2 regions of the Luteococcus peritonei genome follow, and region 1 is predicted to be linked to the other one. Evidence: predicted binding sites of a transcription regulator. Region 1 holds the regulator's gene; the other holds the start of a gene.
The links. The regulator HrcA, encoded in region 1, represses chaperone genes, less so after heat shock. The targets are predictions, from matches to a motif close to TTGGCACTCGNNNNNNNCGAGTGCCAA.
Positions count from the first base shown of each region.

Region 1 (9,898 bases):
GACCACGTGGGCGTCGGGCACCAGCACGAACAGGTCGGAGTCGGAGTGGCCCGTGCCCAGGTGCAGCAGGTCCACCTGCCGCCCGCCCAGGTCCACGGTGGCGATCAGGCTGATCGGCTGGCTGGGGGCCACCAGCTCGGAGGGGTCGAAGCCCAGGTCGGAGCGGATCACCTCGGGGTCCACGTCGGGGTCGTCGGTGCCCAGGTGGTTGGCCAGATTCTCGTGGCCGATGCTGGTCACGCCCTCGATGCCTGCCAGGCCGAAGAAGTGGTCGAAGTGCGCGTGGGTGATGGCCACATGGGTCACCGGCCGGCCCACCAGCGCCTCGGCGCTGGCCGCCAGCTCACGGCCCTGGGCGGGGGAGGAGCCGGTGTCCACCAGCAGCACCCCGGTCTCGCCCACCACCAGGCCAGCATTCACCGCGGCAGGCTGGAGCTGCACCATCCAGATGCCGTCGCGGACCTGCTGCCATTCGCCGATCGAGAATTCACGCACGCCGCAGAGCCTACCCGCGTCGCGGCGGGGCCAGCGGCGTCGACAGCGGGCTACACTGGCACTCGCGCCCGGCGAGTGCCAAGCCACCGACCGTCGCGCCGAGGACATTCGACGACGGGAGGGACGATGCTCGACGACCGCAAGATGGACGTCCTCAAGGCCATCGTGACCGACTACGTCTCGATGCAGGAGCCGGTGGGTTCCAAGGCCCTGGTGGAGCGTCACCAGCTGCAGGTCTCTCCGGCCACGGTCCGCAATGACATGGCCGTGCTGGAGGAGGAGGGCTACATCACCCAGCCCCACACCAGCGCCGGACGGATCCCCACCGACAAGGGCTACCGCCTCTTCGTGGACCGGCTGGCCACCGTCAAGCCGCTCTCCGGTGCGGAGAAGCGCGCCATCCAGACCTTCATGGCCGGCGCCCTGGACCTGGACGACGTGGTGACCCGCACGGTGCGCCTGCTGGCGCAGATCACCCAGCAGGTGGCCATCGTGCAGTACCCGATCAGCTACTCGGCGCTGGTGCGCCACGTCGAGCTGGTCAGCCTCACCGCGGACCGGGTGCTGGTGATCCTGATCAACTCCACCGGCCGGGTGGAGCAGCGCCACGTCGGGCTGCCCGCCCACTCGGAGGAGTCGCTGGCCGAGCTGCGGACCCGGCTCAACCAGGCCGTCGTCGGGCTCGCCCCGGCGCAGGGCGCGGAGCGGCTCACCACCCTGCTCGACGAGCTGCCGCCCGCCATCGCCCGCAGCGATGCCAACAGCGTCGTCGCCACGGTGCTGGAGATGCTGGCCGACGACCCGTCGGCGCGGATCGCGGTGGCCGGCGTGCCCAACCTGTCGCGCTTCGGCGACCAGTTCGACACCACCGTCAAGCCGGTGCTGGAGGCGCTCGAGGAGCAGGTGGTGCTGCTGCACCTGCTGGGCGAGGCCGCCTCCTCGGCCGGTGACGTCACGGTGCGGATCGGCCACGAGAACCCCTATGAACGGCTCCAGTCCACCTCCCTGGTGGCGAGCACCTATGGTTCGGTCGACGACTCCTGGGCCAGCCTGGGCATCGTCGGCCCCACCCGCATGGACTATCCCTCAACCATGGCGTCGGTACGAGCCGTCGCCCGCTATGTCGGCCGCTTCCTGGCAGAAGGATGATTTGACTCGATGAGTTCTGACTACTACGAGATCCTCGGCGTCGAGCGCGATGCGAGCGCCGAGCAGATCAAGAAGGCCTACCGACGGATGGCCATGAAGGTGCATCCCGACGTGGCCACCGAGCCCGATGCGGCGGAGAAGTTCAAGCAGGTCCAGGAGGCCTACGAGGTGCTCTCCGATCCGCAGAAGAAGTCGATCTACGACCGCGGCGGGGACCCGATGGGGGGCGGCTTCGGCGGCATGCCCGGCGGTGGCTTCGGTGGCTTCGGCCAGGCCGGGGGCTTCGCCGGCGGCTTCGACTTCACCAACCTGGTGGACGCCATGTTCGGCCAGCAGGCCTCCCGTGGGCCGCGCTCGCGGGTGCGACGCGGTCAGGACGCCCTGGTGCGCCAGGCGCTCACCCTGTCCGAGGCGGCCTTCGGCGTCACCAAGCCGCTGAACGTGGACACCGCCGTGGTCTGCCCCCGTTGCGAGGGCAGCGGCTGCGCCGACGAGCAGGAGCCGGTGACCTGCACCACCTGCAGCGGCAACGGCGAGATCACCCAGATCCAGCGCTCCTTCCTGGGTGACATCCGCACCTCCCAGCCCTGCCCGGCCTGCCGAGGCTACGGCACCGTGATCCCGCACCCCTGCGGCGAGTGCTCCGGTGAGGGCCGGGTCCGCAGCCAGCGCACCCTGAACGTCAAGATCCCGGCCGGCGTCAGCACCGGCAACCGGATCCACTTGGAGAGCCAGGGCGAGGTCGGCCCCGGTGGCGGGCCCGCCGGCGATCTCTACGTCGAGCTGGTGGTGCAGCCCCACGAGGTCTTCACCCGCGACGGCGACAACCTGGAGATGGTGCTGCGGATCCCGATGACCGCAGCGGCGCTGGGCACCAGCTTCGAGGTGGCCACCCTGGAGGCCGACCGGGAGGACACCGACGAGGCGGAGCGCTCCATCACCGTCGAGGTGCCCGCCGGCACCCAGAGCGGTACCCGGATCGCGGTGCCGAACCGTGGCATTCCGCGCCTGCGTGGCAGCGGCCGCGGTGAGCTGGGCATCACGCTGGTGGTGCAGACCCCCACGAAGCTGGACTCGCACCAGAAGGACCTGATGCGCCAGCTGGCCGAGGCCCGTGGCGAGACCCAGCCGAGTGCCCAGGTGCACAAGGGCAAGCAGGGCGTCTTCGACCGCCTGAAGGAGGCCTTCGGCGCGTGACGGACCCCCTCTTCCTGGCCGAGATCGCCGGCGCGGCCCCCGGCAGCCGGGTGGCCGTCACCGGCGACGAGGGCCGCCATGCCGCCGTCGTGAAGCGGATCCAGACCGGCGAGTCGGTGCTGCTGGCCGACGGCCACGGCTCCGCGGTGCGCGGCCCGGTGGTGGAGGTGGACAAGCGCGGCATCGTCGTCGAGGTGGTCGAGCTGCTCTCCGCCCCCGAGCATGCCCACCGCTGGGTGGGCGTGCAGGCGCTGGCCAAGGGGGACCGCTCCGACCTGGCCGTGGAGACCATGACCGAGCTGGGCGTCGACGAGGTGGTGGCCTGGCAGGCCAGCCGCTCCATCGTGCGCTGGAGCGCCGACAAGGCCGCCAAGGGCCTGGTCAAGTGGCAGTCCACCGCGCGCGAGGCCACCAAGCAGTCGCGCCGCTTCCGCGTCCCCGAGGTCACCACGGCGAGCACCCGCCAGCTCTGCGAGCGCATCGAGCGCGCCGCCCTGGCCCTGGTGCTGCACGAGGCCGCCACCACCCAGCTCGCCGAGGTGGAGCTGCCGGCCACCGGCGAGGTGCTCTTCGTGGTGGGCCCGGAGGGTGGCATCAGCCCCGAGGAGCTGGCCGCCTTCGAGGCTGCCGGCGCCCGCACCGTCCTGGTCAGCGATGCCGTGCTGCGCACCTCGACCGCTGGCGTGGTGGCCCTGGCCCAGCTGCAGCTCATGGCCGCCCGCGCGACGGACGGGGGAGCGGCATGACCGGCTTCGGTTTCACGCCACGCACCGTGATGGAGGACGGGGTGGGCCGCACCGGCACCATCCACACGCCCCACGGCGAGATCCAGACCCCTGCCTTCGTGGTGGTGGGCACCAAGGCCACCGTCAAGGCCGTGCTGCCCGAGTCCGTCGCCCAGGTGGGCGCCCAGGCGGTGCTCGCCAATGCCTACCACCTCTACCTCCAGCCGGGCAGCGACCTGGTGGACGAGGCCGGGGGACTGGGCCGCTTCATGAACTGGCCCGGGCCCACCTTCACCGACTCCGGCGGCTTCCAGGTGATGAGCCTGGGCGCCGGCTTCAAGAAGGTGATCTCCATGGACTCCTCCCATGCCGCCGACGACGGCGCCGTGGCCGAGGGCAAGGAGCGGCTGGCCCACGTCGACGACGACGGTGTCACCTTCAAGAGCCACCTCAACGGAGACCTGCACCGCTTCACGCCCGAGGTGAGCATGCGCGTGCAGCACGAGCTGGGCGCCGACATCATGTTCGCCTTCGACGAGCTGACCACCCTGATGAACACCCGCGCCTACCAGGAGAGCTCGCTGGAGCGCACCCGACGCTGGGCCGAGCGATGCCTGGCCGAGCACCGCAGGCTCACCGAGGAACGCGCAGACAAGCCCTACCAGGCGCTCTTCGGGGTGCTGCAGGGCGCCCAGTACGAGGACCTGCGCCGCAAGGCGGCGCGGGACCTGGGCAGCATGGAGGTGGACGGGCAGCGCTTCGACGGTTTCGGCTTCGGCGGGGCGCTGGAGAAGGACCAACTGGGCACCATCTGCCGCTGGATGGCCACCGAGCTGCCGTTCGACAAGCCGCGCCACCTGCTGGGGATCAGCGAGCCCGACGACTTCTTCGCGGCCGTCGCCGCCGGCGCCGACACCTTCGACTGCGTCAACCCCTCGCGGGTGGCGCGCAACTCGGCGATCTACACCGCCGACGGGCGCTACAACCTGAACACCGCCGCCAACCGCCGCGCCTTCGTCCCGCTCGAGGACGGCTGCGACTGCTACACCTGCACCCACTACACCCGGGCCTACCTGCACCACCTGTTCAAGGCCAAGGAGATGCTGGCCTCCACCCTGGCCACCATCCACAACGAGCGCTTCACGGTGCGCCTGGTGGACACCATCCGCCAGGCCATGGACCAGGGTGACTTCGAGGCGCTGCGCACCGACTTCCTGGGCCGCTTCTACGCCCGACGCGCTGCCCCGTCCGGGAATGCCGCTGCGGCTTCGGGCGTTGAGACCATGAAGGCCCCGACGGGCCACCACGCCACCGATGGGAAGTGAGTCATGAAGGACCCCCGTGAGCTCTACGAGCTGTCCGGTGCGCCGGTCCACGGTGCGCCCGCGCTGATCGCGCTGACCGGCTTCATGGATGCCGGCCAGGCGGCGATGGGTGCGGTGCAGCACCTGATCGACAGCCACTCCTCGCGGATCATCGCGCGCTTCGACGTGGACCAACTGGTCGACCACCGCTCGCGTCGTCCGCTGATCACCTACGACCGTGACCACTACACCGACTACCAGCCGATGGAGCTGGTGGTGCGCGTGGTCACCGACGACGCCGGCAAGGACTTCCTGGTGGTCACCGGACCGGAGCCGGACTACCAGTGGGAGCGCTTCTGCGCTGCCTTCGCAATCCTGCTCGGGGAGCTGGGCTGCACCCTGGCGGTCGGCCTGCACGGCATCCCGTGGGGCGCACCGCACACCCGTCCGGTGGGCCTGACCGCGCACAGCATCGACCCGACGCTGATCGCGGACTACCCGACCATGCACGACAAGATGCAGCTGCCCAGCTCGGTGGAGGCCCTGCTGGAGGTGCGGCTGCCTGCCGCCCACATCCGTACCGTGGGCTTCAGCGTCCACGTGCCGCACTATCTGGCCGGTGGCGAGTTCCCGGCCGGCTCGGTGCGGCTGGTGGATGCGGCCGCCGACGTGGCCGAGCTCTCGCTGGCCGTGCCGGACCTGCGCAGCGCCGCCGACGAGTACCTGCGCGAGCTGGACGCCCTGGTGGCGCAGAACCCGGAGAATGCCGAGGCGATCGGCCAGATGGAGGCCGCCTACGACCAGGCCGTCGCCGGGCGAGAGCTGCCCTCCGAGCCCGCGCCGAAGCCGGTGGACGAGTCGCAGATCCCCTCGGGTGACCAGCTGGCGGCGGAGTTCGAGCAATTCCTCAAGGACTCCGACAAGGGCGAGGGCAAGGGCTTCGACGAGAACAACGACTTCGGCGGCTTCGGCCGCTAGGCCCGCCCCGGCTGGACCAGGGTGGCGATCTGCACCCGGTTGGACAGGCCCAGCTTGGCCAGGATGCTTGAGACGCACGCCTTCACGTTGCCGACGCTCATGTACTGCTGGGCCGCGATCTCCGCATTGGTCAGGCCCCGGGCGATGGCCAGCGCCACCTCGCCCTCGAGCTCGCTCAGCTGGGTGAGGGAGTCGAGGGATTCCCGACGGGCTCGGGCGCCATTGGTGTAGGCGGCAACGAGCCGCGGGGTGATGGCCGGTGCCAGTGTGGGTTCTCCGGCATGCGTTCGACGGATCGCCGCGGCCAGCTCGTCGGGGCTGGTGTCCTTGAGCAGGAAGCCGTCGGCGCCGGCGGTCAGTGCCTCTCGGATCATGTCGTCGGTGTCCCAGGTGGTCAGCACCAGTACGCGGGGCCCATGCGGCTGCCGCTTGATCGCGCGCGTCGCCTCGATGCCGTTCATGCCCGGCATGCGCAGGTCCATCAGGACGACGTCGGGCGTGCCCAGGCGCACCTGGTCGATCGCCTCCTGCCCGTCGCTAGCGGTGCCGACGATCTCGAGGTCCGGCTGCTCCGCGAGCATGGACCTGATGCCGGCCAGGACGAAGGTGTCGTCGTCGACCACGAGAAGTCTTGTCATGGTTTCTCCTCCACCGGAATGGTGACCTCGAGGACGTGGGTGCCCTCGCGAATGGCGTGCGTCAGGCTTCCTTCGCACAGGTGGACGCGTTCGGTGATCCTTCGCAGGCCGTAGCCGGCGGCGGTCGGACTCGGGCCGCCCACCGGGTTGGTGACCACCAGCAGGGCAGGGCCGGCCTCCTGTCGCAGGATCACCTCGATGCGGCCGGGGCTGCCGTGCTTGTGCGCATTGGTGACAGCCTCCTGCGCGATGCGGAAGACGTGCCGCCCCGCACCCGGTGCCAGGAGGGTCTCCTCGAGGTCCACCTCGACCCGGACGGGCCGCTCCGCGGTGCTGGCCTCGAGGGCGAGCCGGGGCTGGTCGAGGACGTCCGGCTGCGGGGCGTGCTGGTGGTCCTCGCGCAGGTCTGTGAGGATGGCGCGCAGCTCGGACAGCGAGGCGCGGGCATTGGCCCGGATCAGCGCGCCGGCCTGGATGCGCTCCTCGTCATCCATGGTGGTGCGGTGCTCCAGCGCCGCCGAGTGCATGCTGATCAGGCTCAGCCGGTGGGCCAGCACGTCGTGCATCTCCCGGGCGATCGCCAGCCGTTCCTGCACCTGGGCGGCCGTTACGGCGCTGTGCCGTTCGCGGACCAGCGCCTGGTTCTGCTCCCGCAGGGAGCGGACCAGGGCCCGTTGCGCACCGATGAAGCTTCCCCAGGCGCGAAGCACTCGACCGCCAGGGCGACGACCGCCAGGCCCCACCAGGACTGCTGGTAGGGGGCCTGCGGGGTCCACGGCAGCTGCCAGCGCACCAGGGCCAGCACCAGGTAGACGGCCATGGCGGCCTGGCCGTGCCACAGTCGCGATGACCAGCCGCCCGCGCGACATGGAGCAGGGCCGTCCCGCAGGCCGCCGTCGAGACCACCGAGAGGGCCATCCCCGCATCCGTCCGGCCCCGTCGTGACAGTCAGAGCGCCACCACCCCGGCCGCCGTGTCATCGAGCAGCCACCGGACCGGCACGGTCACCTGGTTGTCAGCCGAACTGTCCAGGGCGCACAGCAGGACGAAGAACACGCCGGCTGCGGCGACGAGCGTGCCAGCCGCGCCCGGGGGATTCCTCACCCGCCGATCCTAGGTGTTGGTGGCATGAGATGTCCTGGCTATCTTTCGGCCATGTCTGGCGACGAATGGCCCGGAGGCGTGGCCGACCGCCTCCGGGGCCTGGCCGCTTGTGTCCGGCGGTTACCAGTCCCGGACTTCCCCGCGCAATTCCGGACACGACCGGACGTAGAATGTGCCTGGCACGATCTAAACCGGACTTGACCAGCGGGGCACGCCCTTCCCTGCGCCGCAGTTGCCGGGTTGTCCTGGTCCGGAGCGGGCATGCCCGACGGGTTCGGCGACCGTTGGTTCCACAGCTGTGGAGAGAGACCACCGGTCCCACCCCCGCCTGTGTGCAAGTTGGGGAGCTCTGTGGACGGACATGTTGAGGAGTTGGCTCGATGGATGGGTCTTCACGGTGACAGCGGCGCTGTCCTGCTCGTGACCGGCTTCGCGGTGGGTGCCACGAATGCATGCCATGTCAGCGGGCCATGGGTGCTGCCACCGATGGTGTCGAGCGTTCGCGGTGGCTGAGATGGGGGGATGGGGCACGCACCCCTCAACCATCTGAACCGAACCAGGTTGCCATGGTCCTCACCGGCAAGGTCTCAGGCGTCTGTGCGGCAGGCCAGCGTCAGGCGAGGCACGGGCCAGCGGGCGTTGTCCGGAAGGGAGTCCAATGGCACGCCATACGACTGCTGGAGGAGCATCGACCATGTCACCTGAACTCAGACCCCCTCACGTCCCGACCTCTCGCGAAGTCCCGATCCTCGAGGGGGATGGATCTGCGCTCAATGCGGAACAACGTACCCTTTCCCTGACGGAACTGACCTCTGGCGAGCCCCTGGACCTCCTCGTGGTAGGTGGCGGTGTCACGGGAGCTGGTATTGCGCTCGATGCCGCCAGCCGGGGTTTGCGTACGGGCATCGTCGAGATGGGTGACTGGGCCTCGGGCACTTCGTCCTGGTCCTCGAAACTCGTCCATGGCGGCCTGCGATACCTGTACCAACTCGACTTCCCCCTGGTACATGAGGCCCTCACAGAACGGGGCCGTCTGCTGACGACCACCGCCCCTCACCTGGTGAAGCCGCAGCCATTCCTGTGGCCGTTGAAGCACCACTACGAGCGTGTGTACTCCGCCGTCGGCGTCGGCCTGTATGACGCCCTCGCCGTGGCCGGTGCCCGCGGGCGGTGCACGGTTCCGCTCCAGAAGCACCTGGGACGTAGGGGGACGCAGGAGCTGGCACCGGCGCTGGACACGTCGCAGTTGGTGGGAGCCATCCGCTTCCATGACGCGCGGGTCGACGACGCACGCCTCGTGATCGACCTCGTGCGCTCCGCGGTCGGTCTCGGTGCCTTCGCCGCCAGTCGCACCCAGGTCACCAAGTACCTCACCGATGGTGCCGGAACCGTTACCGGGGCTCGCGTGATCGACCGTGAGACTGGCAGGGAACACGACATCCGCGCCACCCGCACCATCAATGCCACCGGCGTATGGACCGAGCAGACACAGAACCTCGCCGCCCATGAAGGTGGGCTCAAGGTCCTGGCATCCAAGGGCATTCACATCGTCGTGCCGAAGGAAGCGATCGACGCCAAGACAGGGATCTTCCTCCGCACGGAGAAGTCTGTCCTGTTCATCATCCCGTGGCCTCGCTATTGGGTCATTGGAACCACCGACACACCATGGCAGCACGACGTCTCCAAGCCCGTCGCCACCAGCGCTGACATCGACTACATCCTCCAGCATGCGAACGCAGCGCTGAGCCGCCCCCTGACACGCGACGACATCATTGGCACCTACGCCGGGCTGCGGCCGCTCCTGCAGCCGCAACTCAAGTCAGGCTCCGACACGGCAAGTACCAAAATTTCGCGGGAACACACAGTGACGGGTTGCCCCCGGCCTGACGGCGATCGCCGGCGGCAAACTCACCACCTACCGGGTCATGGCCGAGGACGCCGTCGACCACGCACTTGGCGATGAACTCGCGACAGCCCGTCCCACCCGCACCACGACCCTGCCGCTGGTTGGCGCCAACGGCTACCGGGAATTGGCCGGGCACGCCGAGGAACTTGCCAGCACCCGCGGCTGGCCCCTGACACGGGTCACACACCTCTTGGATCGCTATGGGTCGGAGACGCCTGCTCTACTGGCTGCCGCTGACGAGCACGACGCGGCGCTGGCCGTGGGATCGCAGGAGCTGGCCTGGGGCCAGCCGCTGACCGGTGCACCGGACTTCCTGCGGGCAGAAGTCGCCTGGGCAGTCACCCATGAGGGTGCCACCCACCTTGATGATGTGCTTCTGCGACGTGTGCGACTGGACATCGA
Region 1 covers NZ_BAAAIX010000005.1:18,615-28,512, forward strand. The annotation lists gene ABD073_RS02240 (MBL fold metallo-hydrolase) at 1-495, opposite strand, end outside; gene hrcA (heat-inducible transcriptional repressor HrcA) at 622-1,644, shown strand; gene dnaJ (molecular chaperone DnaJ) at 1,654-2,841, shown strand; gene ABD073_RS02255 (16S rRNA (uracil(1498)-N(3))-methyltransferase) at 2,838-3,587, shown strand; gene tgt (tRNA guanosine(34) transglycosylase Tgt) at 3,584-4,891, shown strand; gene ABD073_RS02265 (PAC2 family protein) at 4,895-5,848, shown strand; gene ABD073_RS02270 (response regulator transcription factor) at 5,845-6,486, opposite strand; gene ABD073_RS02275 (sensor histidine kinase) at 6,483-7,196, opposite strand; gene ABD073_RS02280 (hypothetical protein) at 7,435-7,590, opposite strand; gene ABD073_RS02285 (glycerol-3-phosphate dehydrogenase/oxidase) at 8,285-9,553, shown strand; gene ABD073_RS02290 (glycerol-3-phosphate dehydrogenase C-terminal domain-containing protein) at 9,516-9,898, shown strand, end outside.

Region 2 (9,898 bases), on a different contig from region 1:
GTGGTGGCAGGAGCAGGCAGGACAGCCGGTGGAAGAGCAGCAGGCCGGCCAGCCCGAGCAGCAGGTTGAGCACCACGGCCGTGGCCACCGGCGGGGTCCCGGCCAGCTGCACCACGCCACGCACCAGGACCGGGAAGAGCGGGAAGAAGGCGCCGCGCGCCTGGTCCAGGGTGGCGGGCAGGTGGTCCTGGTAGCCACTGGCCGCGATGTCCAGGTAGAAGGGGCCGTCCCAGGGCGCGAAGGCCCGACGCCATCCCAGGCCGAGGTGCTCACGGGTGGCGGCCACCACCCCGAGTCCGACCAGGCGGGTGACGAGCCACAGCACCACCAGCGGCGCCACCGGGACCCCCGCCCCCGCGCCCCTGCGGTCCGTGCCGTCCAGACCGGGGCGATGCACCTGGCTCATTCCTGCAGGCTACGCCCGCGATCCTCGCCTGCGAAGGGGGTCCGACGCGCGGTGGGGCGCCGGCGCGGGCACGGCGAAGGGGCGGCCCCTCACGGGACCGCCCCTTCGTCGTTCAGGCTGTTGCCAGGCTCAGAAGCCCATGCCGCCCATCTCGTCGCCACCGGCGGGCATCGCGGGAGCCTTCTCGGGCTTGTCCGCGATGACGGCCTCGGTGGTGAGGAAGAGGGCCGCGATGGAGGCCGCGTTCTGCAGGGCAGAGCGGGTCACCTTGGCCGGGTCGATGATGCCGGCCTCGACCATCTTCACGTACTCGCCGGTGGCCGCGTTCAGGCCCTCACCGACGGGCAGGTTGGCGACCTTCTCCACGATGACGCCGCCCTCGAGGCCGGCGTTCAGCGCGATCTGGCGCAGTGGGGCCTGGGCCGCGGTGAGCACGATCTGCGCACCGGTGGCCTCGTCGCCCTGCAGCTCGTCGAGCTTGACGTTCTTGGCGGCCTGCAGCAGGGCCACGCCACCACCGGGGACGATGCCCTCCTCGACGGCAGCCTTGGCATTGCGCACGGCGTCCTCGATGCGGTGCTTGCGCTCCTTGAGCTCCACCTCGGTGGCCGCGCCGACCTTGATGACGGCCACGCCGCCGGCCAGCTTGGCGAGGCGCTCCTGCAGCTTCTCGCGGTCGTAGTCGGAGTCGGAGTTCTCGATCTCCTTGCGGATCTGCGAGACACGACCGGCGATCTGGTCGGCATCGCCGGCGCCGTCGACGATGGTGGTCTCGTCCTTGGTCACCAGCACGGAACGGGCCTGGCCCAGCAGCTCCAAGGTGACGGTCTCCAGGGAGAGGCCCACCTCGGAGCTGATCACGGTGCCGCCGGTGAGGATGGCGATGTCGTTCAGCATGGCCTTGCGGCGGTCACCGAAGCCGGGGGCCTTGACGGCGATCGACTTGAAGGTGCCGCGGATCTTGTTGACGATCAGGCCGGCCAGGGCCTCGCCGTCAGTGTCCTCGGCGATGACCAGCAGCGGGCGGGAGGCCTGCATGACCTTCTCCAGCACCGGCAGCAGGTCCTTGAGGCTCGAAACCTTGCCGTCGACCAGCAGGATGTACGGGTCGTCGAGCTGGGCCTCCATGCGCTCGGTGTCGGTGACGAAGTAGGGGCTGATGTAGCCCTTGTCGAAGCGCATGCCCTCGGTGAGCTCGAGGTCCAGCCCGAAGGTGTTGGACTCCTCGACGGTGATGACGCCTTCCTTGCCCACCTTGTCCATCGCCTCGGCGATGATCTCGCCCACGGTGGCGTCGGCGGCGGAGATCGACGCGGTGGCGGCGATCTGCTCCTTGGTCTCGACGTCGATGGCCATCGTGCCCAGCTCCTCGCTGATGGCCTTGACGGCGGTCTCGATGCCCTTCTTCAGGCTCATCGGGTTGGCGCCGGCGGTCACATTGCGCAGGCCCTCACGGACCATTGCCTGGGCCAGCACGGTGGCGGTGGTGGTGCCGTCGCCCGCGACGTCGTCGGTCTTCTTGGCGACCTCCTTGACGAGCTCGGCGCCGATCTTCTCGTAGGGATCCTCGAGCTCGATCTCCTTGGCGATGGAGACGCCGTCGTTGGTGATGGTGGGGGCGCCCCACTTCTTCTCCAGGACGACATTGCGGCCCTTGGGGCCGAGGGTGACCTTGACCGCGTCGGCGAGGGTGTTCATGCCCCGCTCGAGCCCGCGGCGGGCCTCGATGTTGAACTCAATCAGCTTTGCCATGGTCTTCCGGGAGTCCTCCCGCGTCAGGGGCCTTGCGGGCCCCGCGATTGTCAGTGTCTGGGTGGAGGCTGGTCGATGCCCGCGACGGACGGCCCGGACCGGACCTCATCGGCAACCTCTCGGTTGGCACTCGAACCAGCCGAGTGCCAACTCCATGTCTAGCACTCGACACAAGCGAGTGCAAAGTACCCGGCCCACTTCCCTCACCCTCGCGCGCGACGCAGAATGAGGGCCGTGAACCGAGCCTCTCCCGGTCGTCTGCCCGCCTCCCCCGCGATGGTGCGGGTACGCCAGCTGGGCAACTGGCTCAACCTGTCCACCCCGCTCGGACTGGCCGTCGCGCTGGCGGGTGGGGCCCGGCTGCGACGTGGCCCCCGCAAGCTCTGGCTGGCGGAGGGCTACCGCCTGCGTTTCCCGGTGGCCGGGGCCTTCACCATCGGCAACGTGGTCACCACCTCACGGCCCGACGTGGTGGCCTATCTGGCCGGCCACCCAGGGCTGCTGGAGCACGAGGAGAGCCACAGCTGGCAGTGGACGATGTGTCTCGGGCTGCCCTTCCTGCCGCTCTATGCGACGGGCTGCCTGGTCTCCCAGCTGCGCCACGGCGACCTCGCCACCGGCAACCCCTTCGAGCGCCAGGCGGACCTGGTGGACGGCGGCTACCGCAGCTGATGTCTCCGGACATGCGACGACGCCCGGAAGCACAGGGCTTCCGGGCGTCGCGTGGACTCGGGCGTCGTGCGCCCGGGACCGTCAGTTCTTGAGGTCGTCGATCGCGTCGCCCACGCGGTCCTTGGCGCCCTCAACCTTCTGGCCGACCTCGCCGTCGAACTGCTGGGCAGCACCCTCGGTCTGGAGACGCTCGTTGTCAGTGGCGTCACCGGCGGCCTCCTTGGCCTTGCCGACGACCTGGTCCTTGGCGTTCTCGAACTTGTCACCGATACCCATGTTGAACTCCTTCCAAGCGGTGCCCCGGTCGACCCGAAGCGATGACCTCGACGCTAGACCCGTCGCGTCGCCGGGCTCCAGCCCTTGCGCGGACAGCGAAACGGGGAACGAGGTGGCCCCGTCGACTGGCAGCGTGCGGGGCCCTCAGCGCACCAGGCGAGCGGCGGAGCGGGCCTGCTGGCGGTTCTCGCGCAGCCGGCGCAGCCGGCGCACCAGCAGCGGGTCGGCGGCCAGCGCCTCGGGGCTGTCCACGAGGGCGTTGAGCAGCTGGTGGTAGCGCGGCGAGGAGATGCCGAAGCGTTCGCGGATCTCCTGCTCCCGCGAGCCCCGGCCAGGGCGCCAGGAGGCCTCGAAGGCCAGCATCGCCGGTTCCGTCTCCCCCAGCTCGGGGTGGTCGGAGGACTGGCCAAGGGCTTCGGACATGACTCCATCCTAGGTGCGAACCACACCGGTGTCATTCGTCGTCGGGGACGGTGCGGCACACCGGCCGTCTCTCCCAATCCCGTCCGTCGACACGCCGACCTGACAGACTGGAGCCGCCGCATGCCCACCCACGGCCGTCGAACAGAAGGAAAGACCCGATGCATCCCATGTCCGGCACCACCCAGAACTACGCCTGGGGGTCGCCCAGCGAGATCCCGCGCGTGCTCGGACTGCCGGCCTCCGGCGAACCGCAGGCCGAGTACTGGCTGGGTGCCCATGCCTCCGCCCCGTCGACGGTGGACGGCCAGCGGATGGATGCCCGCATCGAGGCCGATCCCGGGCTGGTGGGCCGCGCCAGCGTCGAGCAGTTCGGCGCCCGGCTGCCCTACCTGCTCAAGGTGCTCGCCGCCGACCAGCCGCTCTCGCTGCAGGTGCACCCCACCCGCGAGCAGGCCGAGGAAGGCCATGCCCGTGAGAATGCCGAGGGCATCGCCAAGGACGACCCGAAGCGCACCTACAAGGACGACTGGCCCAAGCCGGAACTGATGCTGGCACTGACCCCCTTCGAGGCGCTGTGCGGCTTCCGCGATCCGATGCGCACCGCCGAGCTCTTCGAGAAGCTGGGCATCCCCGCCCTGGACCAGATGGTGGCCCCGCTGCGGCTGCGCCAGGGCTCCGCCGGCCTGGCCGAGGTCTTCCTCGACGCACTGAGCAGCACCGACGAGCACCGCGACCTGGTGGTGGAGACGGTGGCGCGCTGCGTGCCGCACGTCGAGGCCGAGGGCGAGTTCGGTCTCTTCTGCCGCACCGCGGTCCTGCTCGACGAATTCTTCCCCGGTGACCCCAGCATCCTGGCCGCGCTGATGCTCAACCGCTTCACGATGCAGCCGGGTGAGGCCGTCTTCCTGGAGGCGGGCAGCATGCACGCCTACCTCAAGGGCACCGGCATCGAGGTGATGGCCAATTCCGACAACGTGGTGCGCGGCGGCCTGACCCGCAAGCACATCGACGTCGACGAGCTGGTCCGCGTGGTCAACTTCGACGCCGCCCCCGTCGAGCTCGTGCAGCCCACCCAGGAGGCCCCCGGCCTGACCCGTTACCCCACCCCCGCGCCGGAGTTCGCCCTCTGGCAGGTGGACCCCACCGAAGGTGTCGACGTGAGCCTCCCGGCCACCGACAGCGGCCGCATCCTGCTGGTGATCGAGGGCCACCTGCGCGATGCGGAGGGAACCGAGCTGCACCAGGGCCAGGCAGCCTTCATCGACGCCGGCGAACAGGTCGTGGTCAGCGGCGACGCCACCGCCTTCCTGGCCGCCCCCGGGGTCTGAAGCACCGGCAGCAGCACCGCGGACCACCCGCGGCCGGCCCCCGGCGTTCGACAGCCACCGGGCCGCCGGGCACAATTGGCCCGTCCGCGAGGGATGCTCGCGGCGTGCCTCCGTAGCTCAGCGGCCAGAGCGCTCGCCTTGTAAGCGAGTGGTCGTGGGTTCGACTCCCACCGGGGGCTCCACGCAGCACCTGGCGATCCGTCGGCAGGGGGTCCCGAGCCCCGGCCACGGCCACCGTGACAGGATGGGCCGGGTGAGCGAGAACACAGCACCGTCCGTCGAGCCGGGCACCTGGGAGCGGATGGTCGCCTCCAACCCGCAGCACCCCTTCAACTACGCCGAACGCTTCCGGCAGATGGCGGCCAACGGCGCCGACCTGCTGGGCGAGGCCCGCTTCGTCGACACCATGGCACCGCGCGAGGCCCACATCCTCGACGCCGGCTGCGGCCCCGGCCGCCATGCCAGCTGGCTGGCGGCGCGCGGCCACCGGGTGGTGGGCGTGGACCTCGACCCCAACCTGATCGAGATTGCCCGCGCCGAGGCGCCCGGCCCGGACTACTTCGTGCAGAACCTGGCGCTGCTGGACCTGCCCGCGCAGGGCGTCGAGGAGGCCTTCGACGTCATCATGTGCGCCGGCAACGTGATCGCCTTCCCCGCCCCCTCCAGCCGCCGCCCGATCCTGGAGCGCTTCGCGGCCCACCTGAAGCCGGAGGGTCGCGCGGTGATCGGCTTCGGTGCCGGGCGCGGCTACGAGTTCAACGAATTCCTGAACGATGCCGCCCACAGCGGTCTGGAGCTGCAGCTGGGGCTGTCCACCTGGGACCTCAAGCCCTTCCGCACCGACACCAACTTCCTGGTGGCCATCTTCGGTCGCGCCGCAGCATGACCGAGATCGAGGTGGTCCGCGGCGACATCACCCGCCTCGAGGTGGACGTGGTGGTCAATGCCGCCAACTCCTCCCTGCTGGGCGGGGGTGGCGTCGACGGCGCCATCCACCGCGCCGGCGGCCCCGAGATCCTGGCGGCCTGCCGTCGGCTGCGCGAGGGCGAGCTGCGCGACGGGCTCCCGGCCGGTCAGGCGGTGACCACCACCGCCGGTCGGCTGCCGGCCCGCTGGGTGGTGCACACCGTGGGCCCGGTCTTCAGCCGCAGCCAGGACCGCCGCGCCACGCTGGTCTCCTGCTACCGCGAGAGCCTGCGGGTGGCCGACGAGCTGGGTGCGGGCAGCATCGCCTTCCCCACCATCTCGGCGGGGGTCTACGGCTGGCCGATGGACGACGCCACCCGGGTGGCGGTGGAGACGGTGCGCGAGACCGAGAGCCATCTGGAGCGCGTGCTGCTGGTGGCCTTCAACCAGCATGCCGATGCCGGCTACCGCGCGGCACTGGGCGGCTGAGCGGGCCGCACACTGCAGGCCCGCTCAGGCCTGCTGCTTCTGGCGCGCCGAGTACATGCTGGAACCGACGATGAAGACCACCAGGCCGATCGCCACCCAGTTGGCGATCTTGGCGTACTGCTTGAGCAGCGCGACGGCCGGCTCGCCCACCTGCCAGCCCAGGGCGAAGTAGGCCAGCAGCCAGGTGGTGGAGGCGATGAAGTCCAGGACCATGAACTTCTTCCAGCTCATGCCGGTGGAGCCGGCCAGGACGAAGATCACCTGCATCAGCGGCAACGGGATCGGCACGTAGGCCACGAACATGCCCAGCCAGCCCATCTTCTGCGCCCAGCGCTCGGCACGGGCGTAGTTGCGCGCGGCCCGCTTCGACTGCCCGGCCCAGACCTCGATCATCCCGCGGCCCCAGAGCTTGCCGGCCCACCAGTAGATCCAGTCGAACTTGATCGACATCAGCGAGCCGGCCATCAGGTAGAGCCACCAGTGTGGTGCCAGTCCCTGCGAGGCCAGCGCCCCCATGGCGGCGGTGCCGGAGCGTGCTCCGGTCAGCGCCACCAGCAGCGGCGGGTTGAGGCCGAGCAGCCAGCCGCGCAGCGGCAGCATCGCCAGGCCGAAGACGCCCATGAACAGGATCCAGGCCATGCACTGCTTGTCGGCCCGGCCCGGCTTGTGCTTCCACGGCATCGACGGGTCGTCCCACCACTCCTTCTCCCCCGAACCGGGGAGGGAGGCGCCCGCGGAGTCCTCGGTGGGCATCGGGGGCTCGGGAGGGGGTGCGGTGCGGGCCTGCCAGGGATTGGCCTCGGCCGGCGGCTCGCCGGGGCTGTAGCTCATGGCGCCAAGGCTACCCGCGCGGCGGGGCAGCCCCCCGCCGCGCGGGAGGCCCCCCGGGTCGCTCAGGCTGTGGCCTCGGTCTCGACCACCTCGCGGGCGCGGACGAAGGCCGCCAGGGCCGCCTCCAGGTCCGCCCGGCTGAGCGCAGCGGACATCTGGGTACGGATCCGGGCCTTGCCCTGCGGCACCACGGGGTAGCTGAAGGCCCGCACGTAGATGCCCTGGGCCAGCACCTCGTCGGCCATCCGGGCGGCCTTGACCGCATCGCCCACCATCACCGGGACGATGGCGTGGTCGCTCTCCGGCACCTTGAAGCCCTCCGTGGCCAGCGCCTCACGGAACCAGGTGGTGTTGGCATTGAGCTGCTCGCGCAGGTCGTCGGAGGCGGTGAGCAGGTCGATGGTGGCCAGGGCCGCCGCAGCGATCGAGGGCGCCAGGGAGTTGCTGAACAGGTAGGGACGGCTGCGCTGGCGCAGCATCTCGACGATCTCGCGGCGGGCGCAGGTGTAGCCGCCGGAGGCGCCGCCCAGGGCCTTGCCGAGGGTGCCGGTGATGATGTCCACCCGGTCCTGCACCCCGAAGCGCTCGGGTGTCCCGGCACCGTGCCGGCCGACGAAGCCGACGGCATGGGAGTCGTCCACCATGACCAGCGCGCCGTAGGTCTCGGCCAGGTCGCAGATCTCGTCCAGCGGGGCCAGGTAGCCGTCCATGCTGAAGACGCCATCGGTGGCGATCAGCTTGTAGCGGCAGTCCGCGGCGGCCTTGAGCTGGGCCTCCAGGTCTGCCATGTCACGGTTGCGGTAGCGCAGCCGGCGCGCCTTGGACAGCCGCACCCCGTCGATGATCGAGGCGTGGTTCAGCTCGTCGGAGATGATCGCGTCCTCGGGGCCGCAGAGCACCTCGAACAGGCCACCGTTGGCGTCGAAGCAGGAGGAGTAGAGGATGGTGTCGAAGTCCTCCGCCCCCGGGTGCAGGAAGCCGGTGATCCGCTGCTCCAGCTCGGTGTGCAGGTCCTGGGTGCCGCAGATGAAGCGCACCGAGGCCATGCCGAAGCCCCAGCGGTCCAGGGCGTCCTTGGCGGCCTGCACCAGGCGCGGATCGTCGGCCAGCCCCAGGTAGTTGTTGGCGCACAGGTTGACCACCTCGCGGCCCTCCACCTGGATGTGGGCGCTCTGCGCGCTGGAGAGCGGCACCTCCACCTTGTAGAGGCCGTCCTGCTTGAGCTGCTCCAGCTGGGCAGCCAGGTCCTTGCCGAGTTCGCCGTACATGATCAACTCCAGTCCATGACGACCTTGCCGCCCCGGCCGTTGCCGGCCGCCGCGAAGGCCTGTTCGTGTTCGGTGTGGTGGAAACGGTCGGTGATGACGCCGCTGATGTCCAGGCCGGACTCCAGCAGCACGCTCATGGCATACCAGGTCTCGAAGATCTGGCGTCCCGTGACGCCCTGCAGCGTGAGCATGTTGAAGATGATCTTGCTGAAGTCGATCTCCGTGGGCCGCGAGGGGGTGCCGAGCAGGGCGATCCGGCCGCCGTGGGTCATGTGGTCGATCATGTCAGCCAGCGCCTTGCCGGAGCCGGACATCTCCAGGCCGATGTCGAAACCCTCCTTCATCCGGGCCCGCTCGAAGACCGTCCCCAGGTGCTCGCGACCGACGTTGATGGTGTCGGCCAGACCCAGGCTGCGCGCCAGCTCCAGGCGCTCGTCGGACAGGTCGCTGACCACGACGTGCCGCGCGCCCGCGAACTGGGCCACCAGGGCGGCCATCAGCCCGATCGGACCGGCGCCGCTGACCAGCACGTCCTCGCCCAGGCAGGGGAACTGCAGGGCGGTGTGCACGGCATTGCCGAAGGGGTCGAAGATGGCGGCCACGTCGAGGTCGACCGGGACGCGGTGCACCCAGATGTTGGAGGCAGGCATGGCGAAGTACTCGCTGAAGCAGCCGGGAACCATGTAGCCGATGCCCTGGGTGTTGCGGCACAGGTGCCGCTTGCCGGCCAGGCAGGCGCGGCAGCGGCCGCAGACATAGTGGCCCTCGCCGCTCACCAGCTGGCCCACCGCCAGGCCGGTGACGGCGGAGCCCAGCTCGACGATCTCGCCGCAGAACTCGTGGCCGATGGTCAGCGGGACCGGCACGACGCGCTGCGCCCAGGGATCCCAGTTCTGGATGTGGAGGTCCGTGCCGCAGATGCCGGTGCGCAGCACCTTGATCAGCACGTCATTGGGGCCGACCTCCGGTTCGGGGACCTCGCAGAGCTGCAGCCCCGGGGCGGCCTCCACCTTCCTGAGCGCCTTCATCAATTCTCCTCGTCGAGTCGGTTCACCGAAAATACTCCCGCACAACCGGGCCGACAACGCGGACCTTGGCGAAATGCGCGCCCACCATGCACACTTCAGGGCATGGCGATCAGCGCATTCGACATGTTCAAGATCGGGATCGGTCCGTCGAGCTCCCACACGGTGGGTCCGATGCGGGCCGCAGCGCGCTTCGCCACGGAGCTGCTGGCCGATGGCAGGGCCGGCGAGGTGACCCGGGTGAACGCCCAGCTCTTCGGCTCCCTGGGTGCCACCGGGCACGGCCACGGCAGTCGTCCCGCCGTGATGCTGGGCCTGGAGGGGGAGCTGCCCGAGACCGTGGACACCGGGCAGGCCCCCGAGCGCACCGCCCGGATCGAGCAGCAGCGCAGTCTTCGCCTGGGAGGGCCCGAGGGCCCCGAGATCGGTTTCGACGTCGACGAGGATCTGGTGCTGCACCGCACCCGTCGGCTGGACTTCCACACCAATGGCATGGTCTTCACCGCCTTCCGCGGCGACGAG
Region 2 covers NZ_BAAAIX010000002.1:35,126-45,023, forward strand. The annotation lists gene ABD073_RS00890 (hypothetical protein) at 1-406, opposite strand, end outside; gene groL (chaperonin GroEL) at 536-2,158, opposite strand; gene ABD073_RS00900 (hypothetical protein) at 2,393-2,830, shown strand; gene ABD073_RS00905 (CsbD family protein) at 2,912-3,106, opposite strand; gene ABD073_RS00910 (DUF3263 domain-containing protein) at 3,251-3,529, opposite strand; gene manA (mannose-6-phosphate isomerase, class I) at 3,688-4,857, shown strand; tRNA gene ABD073_RS00920 (tRNA-Thr) at 4,964-5,039, shown strand; gene ABD073_RS00925 (class I SAM-dependent methyltransferase) at 5,111-5,743, shown strand; gene ABD073_RS00930 (O-acetyl-ADP-ribose deacetylase) at 5,740-6,252, shown strand; gene ABD073_RS00935 (DedA family protein) at 6,277-7,005, opposite strand; gene ABD073_RS00940 (glycine C-acetyltransferase) at 7,146-8,351, opposite strand; gene tdh (L-threonine 3-dehydrogenase) at 8,354-9,379, opposite strand; gene ABD073_RS00950 (L-serine ammonia-lyase) at 9,482-9,898, shown strand, end outside.
Region 2: the regulator HrcA is predicted to act here: its motif matches at 2,282-2,308, upstream of groL (chaperonin GroEL).